Linked DNA regions of Desulfofalx alkaliphila DSM 12257. The protein of the gene in region 1 interacts with the protein of each later gene in a pairwise test. Links are inferred from orthologs where the notes say so. Each region holds a gene or a part of one and is shown on either strand. Other genes may lie near its edges. The genes, in order: def and BR02_RS0104075.

Region 1 (3,094 bases):
AATGGGCAGTGCCACCCCTTCCTTGGAAAGTTATTGCCGGGCAGAGCCCCAGGGGCCATATAAACTGTTGCAGTTACCACACCGGGTGGCCAACCGTACAATGCCGGCGGTGCAGGTGGTGGATATGCGCCAAGAGTTGTATGACGGCTGCGGTGGTTTATTTAGCCGCCCACTGCTGGCCAAAATGGCAGCAGTGCTGGAGAAAGGGCAGCAGACCGTACTGTTCTTGAACCGTCGGGGCTATGCTACCTTTGTGGTTTGCCGTAAATGTGGTTTGGTTTTAAAATGCCCCCAATGTGATATATCACTTACTTATCATTTTGACGGTGTCTTGCGTTGCCACTATTGCAACCACAGCAAAGTGAAACCCCAAAACTGCCCCCAGTGTAAAAGTGACGCCATAGGTTATTTTGGTATTGGCACACAAAAGGTGGAGGAAGAAATTTGCCGCCATTTTCCAGGGGCCAAGGTGCTGCGCATGGATGGCGATACCACAGGACGCAAAGGTTCGCACCAAGAAATTATTGATAATTTTAGAGCCGGTCGAGCAGAGGTCTTGGTGGGTACCCAGATGATAGCCAAGGGTTTGGACCTGCCCGGGGTGACCTTGGTGGGTGTGATCAATGCAGATACCATGTTATACTTGCCTGATTTTCGGGCTGCAGAAAGAACCTTTCAATTGCTAACCCAGGTGGCCGGAAGGGCAGGCCGCGGTGATTTTCCCGGCCAAACCATTGTGCAAACCTACACCCCCCAACATTACAGCATTGTATCTGCGCAAAAGCACGATTATATAGGTTTTTACCACCAAGAAATGAGGTTTCGGCGGGCTTTAAAGTACCCCCCCTTTTATTATTTGGCCCGGATACTGATAAGCGGTGGGGAAGCGCAAGGGGTAGAAACTGCCGCCAGGGAAATACAGCATTGTTTATACCAAGTGGCCGGTGCAGTGGAACAAGAAGAAAGAAAACCGATAATACTGGGGCCCTCGCCGGCGGCCCTGTCAATGATTAAAAGACGTTTTCGTTGGCAATTGGTAATCAAGGGTCGGATGCGCAGGGACGTGCGGCTTATAACGGCAAAATCCCTTAAAATATGGGAGGTTAACAGTGGGCTGAGGAATAAGGTCAATGTGAGTATTGATATAGATCCACAGGTGTTAATATAGTATAATTTGTTATACTGATTTATTTTAAGACAAAGGATATGGAGGATAGAAATGGCTGTATACGAAGTAGTTAGAGAAGGCGACTCTATATTAAGGGAAAAGGCCAAAGAGGTTAAAAAAATAAATGCCAACATCCATAAACTGTTAGATAATATGAGGGACACCATGTATGCTGCTAAAGGTGTAGGTTTGGCGGCACCGCAAATAGGTATTTCCAAACGGGTGATTGTGGTGGATGTGGGAGATGGGTTGATTGAATTGATAAACCCGGAGATTATTGAAGCAAGGGGCGTGGAGACAGAAACCGAAGGATGCCTGTCGCTGCCGGGGGTACTGGGTGAGGTGCCCAGGGCTGCAAATATCACAATAAAGGGTTTAAATAGAGACGGCAAAGAGGTTTCATTTAAAGCCAAAGGATATTTAGCCCGGGCCTTTCAGCATGAAGTTGACCATTTGGATGGTATATTGTTTATTGATAAAGCGCAGAATGTTCGGAAGGAAGATAAGTAGCGATGCGTATAGTTTATATGGGAACTCCGGACTTTGCAGTGCCCTGCCTAGAGGAAATCATTAAAAAAGGCCACCGACTTGTTGCTGTGGTGACACAGCCCGATCGGCCCCGGGGCAGGGGACGCAAGTTACAGCCTCCACCGGTTAAGGTGGTTGCTGAAAAAAACAATATTCCTGTTTTGCAGCCGGAGCAAATTAAAACAGCGGAGTTTTATCAAGAGCTGGAACAGCTGAACCCGGATTTAATAGTGGTTGTGGCCTACGGGAAAATTTTGCCTTTGAGGATTTTGCAAATCCCGCCACTGGGTTGTATCAATGTACACGCATCGTTGCTGCCTAAATACAGGGGTGCTGCACCAATACACTGGGCGGTTATTAACGGCGAAAAGCAAACCGGTATTACAACCATGTATATGGATGAAGGTATGGATACCGGTGATGTTATCTTATCAGAGGCGATAGAAATAAAACCGGACGACACCGTTGGAGATGTGCATGATCGTTTGGCTCTGTTGGGTGCCAAGGTGCTGGGAGAAACCATTGACGGTATTTTGCGTGGCCATGCCCCCCGCTTTGCCCAAGACCATGATCAGGCAAGCTATGCACCGATGTTAAAACGTGAGCATGAATTGATTCATTGGTCCAGGGGAGCAGAGGATATTAATAACCAGGTCCGTGGTATGAATCCATGGCCGGGAACCTATACCACCATGGATGGGGAAATATTAAAGGTTTGGCGTACAAAGGTGCTGGAAAAAGAAAGCGGCAGCTTGCCGGGAACCGTTGTGGCCATTGAAGACCGGTGTCCGGTGGTGCAAACGGGTAAAGGCTGTTTAGCGCTACTGGAGTTGCAGCTGCAGGGCGCTAAAAGGCTTGATGCGGCCAGTTTTTTACGCGGCAGGCCGATAGCTGTAGGCAGCGTCTTAGGGAGGGAGTAATTTTGATTGCAAATACCGCCGCTCAACCCCAGGCAAAAAAGAGATTGTTCATCGGACTGTTGGCCGGCAGTTTGCTGACAGTGGGCGGGGTGGCCGGTTTGCTGTGGTATCTGTTATCACAGCCCACCACTGTTCTTCAGCAGATATTGTTAGTGGTCTTGATTGGTTTTATTCTAATTGCCATGGTGGCAGTGGCCTTTGGTATTGGCGGCATTGTGCTGACCATTTGGTTGGCTAAGACAATAAGTCCTCTACAACCTCTAATGCGAACGGCCATGAGTGTATTATTTCCCATGGCTATCGGTTTGGGGAAAATATTTAAAATTGATACCAATAACATTAAAAGGTCATTTATTGAAGTTAACAATCAGTTGGTACGAACCAGGGAATTAAAAGTAAAGCCATGGCAACTTTTAGTATTGGCTCCCCATTGTTTACAAAAAAGCAGTTGCCCACATAAAATAACCTCCAACATATC
Region 2 (3,319 bases), on another replicon or contig:
TCTGCAGAAGGGGCAGTTCAGATGGCCATGGAAGCAACGCCCATCACCATTCATAGCAGTAATTCCTTTGTGCTTGGCTTTGGACGTACCGGTGCCACTTTGGCGCGGTTGTTAAAGGGCATGGGTGCAAGAGTTACTGTGGTCACCCGCCGACCGGCACATCAGTCAAGGGTATATGAAATGGGCATGAGACCGCTGACCTTTCAACAATTGCCAGACTTTATTTGCGAAGCTGATATTATTTTTAATACTGTTCCGGCCACCGTATTAACCAACTGCATTTTAAGCAAAGCCTCTGAGGAAGTTGTAATCATTGACGTCGCTTCACCCCCGGGGGGTACAGATTTTGATGCTGCCAAAAGATTAAACATAAAAGCCTTGCTTGCACCGGGCCTGCCTGGAAAAGTGGCTCCCAAGACAGCTGGTCGAATATTGGCGCGAGTAATACCGCGCCTATTGGCCGAGGAACTGGCTCTGTAAATTTGGTTAAAGCCACGGAGGTGCGCCATGCGATTGAAGGGTGTAAGGATAGGATTTGCCTTAACGGGTTCACACTGTACTATTGAAGAAACAATACCGCAGATCGAGCGCCTGGTTAATGAAGGGGCCGAAGTGTTTCCCATTGTCAGTACATCTGTGGAAACAACCGATACCAGGTTTGGTCGCTCCAGCCATTGGTTGGAAAGAATTAAAGAAATAACAAAAAAAGAAGTGATTTCTACAATTACCGGGGCTGAACCCTTTGGTCCTAAAAAATTAGTAGATGTAATGGTGATTGCGCCGTGTACTGGTAATACTATGGCTAAGCTAACCATGGGTATTACAGACGGTTCGGTATTAATGGCCGCCAAGGCGCATTTAAGAAACCTAAGACCGGTGGTGATCGGGATATCTACTAATGATGGCTTGGGTATTAATGCTAAAAATATAGGCATGTTGATAAACTTTAAAAACATTTTTATGGTTCCCTTTGGGCAGGACAGCCCCGGTGAAAAACCCAATTCACTAAAGTCTGATATGAACCTTATTTTAGAGACTGTTGAGGCTGCTTTAAAAGGAAAACAGCTACAGCCGATTATTATTACCTATTCTTAATAAATCTATTTTTGCACCGCACAATGGGGTAAAAAGATGGTAGAATAAAAATATATATTTTTTTGGAGGGATTTAATGTTGCAAAAGTACAATGTTGTAGTTGTTGGTGCCACAGGTGCGGTGGGTCAAGAAATACTAAACATTCTTGATGAACGCAATTTTCCGGTGGGTGATTTGAAACTGTGTGCTACTGCCCGTTCGGCAGGAAAAGAAATTGTCTTTAAGGGAAAAAGCTATACAGTTGAACAAACTACCCCTGAATCATTTACCGGTATGGATATTGCCTTTTTTGCAGGTGGTAAGGCAAGCGTAGAGTTTGGCCCAGCTGCAGTGGAGCGGGGCTGCGTGGTCATCGATAACAGTAGCAATTATCGTATGGATCCCGATGTTCCTCTGGTAGTTCCGGAAGTTAACCCCGAGGATGTAAAAGAACACAAGGGAATTATTGCCAACCCAAACTGCTCAACAATTATCATGGCTGTTCCTCTGAAGCCTTTACATGATGCGGCGGGCATTAAAAGGGTAGTGGTTTCCACATATCAAGCGGTGTCCGGTGCAGGAAAAGAAGGCATTGATGAACTAACAAACCAAACTAAGGCAATTATAAACGGTGGGGAATATGCTCCCCAAAAGTTTATGCATCAAATAGCCTTTAACTTAATTCCGCACATTGATGTATGGCAGGATATGGATTATACCAAAGAAGAAATGAAAATGGTTAAAGAAACACAAAAACTATTGCATTCCGATAAAATTGGTATAACCGCCACCACTGTACGGGTACCGGTATATCGCAGTCACAGTGAAAGTATCAATGTGGAAACAGAACGAAAGCTTACTGCACAGGAAGCCAGGGAAATACTGGCCAAGGCTCCGGGAATTGTGATACAAGATGATCCTGCAAACAATATCTACCCAATGCCCATAGAAACCTCATATAAGGACGAAGTGTATGTAGGGCGTATACGTGAAGATAATTCTCACCCCAGCGCTCTAAACCTGTGGGTGGTAGGTGACCAGATTAGAAAAGGAGCAGCTACCAACGCCGTGCAAGTGGGTGAATTGGTAATTAAGTATGGGTGTTTGCTGCAAAAAAAATAAATTACAAATGGGGAGAAAATACAGATGCGTTTTCTCATCCAGAAATTTGGTGGCACGTCATTAACCACACCTGAATTTAGAAAGTTAGTGGCAGCAAAGATAGTATCTGCAAAAAACCAAGGTTTTCACCCTGTGGTTGTCATTTCGGCAATGGGAAGAATAGGAGAACCCTATGCCACCGATACACTGATATCGGTGGCTAAACAAGTTAACCGTGAAGTACCCGCCAGAGAACTGGATTTACTAATGTCCTGTGGTGAAGTGATTTCAGGTGTGATAATGGTAAACACCTTGATAGAAATGGGTTGTCCGGCAGTGCTACTTACAGGGGCACAGGCCGGTATTATTACAGATGCTAACTTTAACGGAGCCAAAATATTACGTTTAGAACCGGACAAAATCATAGAACATGCTAAACAGGATAAGATCGTGGTGGTGACTGGTTTTCAGGGCGTTACAGAAGATGGGGAAATTACCACCCTTGGCAGGGGAGGAAGTGACACAACGGCGGCTGCCCTGGGTGTTGCACTGGACGCTGAATGCATAGATATATATACAGATGTAGAAGGCATAATGACAGCGGATCCCCATATAGTTGATGATGCCGTAATATTAAACAAAGTAACTTACAATGAAATCTGCCAGTTGGCCCATGAAGGGGCTAAGGTGATTCATCCCCGGGCGGTGGAAATAGCAATGCAAAAAAATATACCCCTTAGGGTGAGATGTGCATTTAGTGATGCCCCGGGCACCTTGGTTACCAGACATGGAGAAGTCTACGGAGGCACCATTGATGTAACCCTTGACCGCACAATCACCGGCTTGACAAATATTGCCGATATTACTCAAATTACAATAGCTGTGTCTGAGCTAAAGGTGGAAAATCCGCTGCTGAAAATTTTTAAAGGCATGGCATTGTCTGATATAAGCGTTGATTTTTGGAATGTTAATCCAGAATATATAGCTTTTACGGTAAAGAACAGCGATGTGGAAAAAGCAAAACAAGTGCTGGAAAATATGGGTATATCACCGACCTTGCGCCCAGGTTGCGCCAAGGTGGCGGCAGTGGGAGCCGGCATGACCGGAGTACCCGGCGTAATGGCCCGTGTGGTGGAAGCTTTAA

Evidence for each region.
Region 2: the proteins of def (region 1) and BR02_RS0104075 interact in binary tests that used the Escherichia coli proteins (3 or more experiments, as listed by UniProt). The link is inferred for Desulfofalx alkaliphila DSM 12257 from one-to-one orthologs.

Annotation. Positions count from the first base shown.
Region 1 is NZ_JONT01000013.1:73,183-76,276, forward strand. The notes cover bases 186-2,948. They hold def (peptide deformylase), read left to right. Parts: upstream 186-1,219; coding sequence 1,220-1,678; downstream 1,679-2,948. Other genes in these bases: priA (primosomal protein N'), read left to right, coding at 186-1,168; fmt (methionyl-tRNA formyltransferase), read left to right, coding at 1,681-2,616; BR02_RS0108580 (DUF116 domain-containing protein), read left to right, coding at 2,619-2,948. In the rest of the region: more of priA, read left to right, coding at 1-185; more of BR02_RS0108580, read left to right, coding at 2,949-3,094. UniProt on the Escherichia coli protein: Removes the formyl group from the N-terminal Met of newly synthesized proteins. Requires at least a dipeptide for an efficient rate of reaction. N-terminal L-methionine is a prerequisite for activity but the enzyme has broad specificity at other positions.
Region 2 is NZ_JONT01000004.1:49,464-52,782, forward strand. The notes cover bases 197-3,184. They hold BR02_RS0104075 (aspartate-semialdehyde dehydrogenase), read left to right. Parts: upstream 197-1,173; coding sequence 1,174-2,196; downstream 2,197-3,184. Other genes in these bases: dpsA (dipicolinate synthase subunit DpsA), read left to right, coding at 197-480; BR02_RS0104070 (dipicolinate synthase subunit B), read left to right, coding at 508-1,095; dapG (aspartate kinase), read left to right, coding at 2,221-3,184. Also shown: more of dpsA, read left to right, coding at 1-196; more of dapG, read left to right, coding at 3,185-3,319.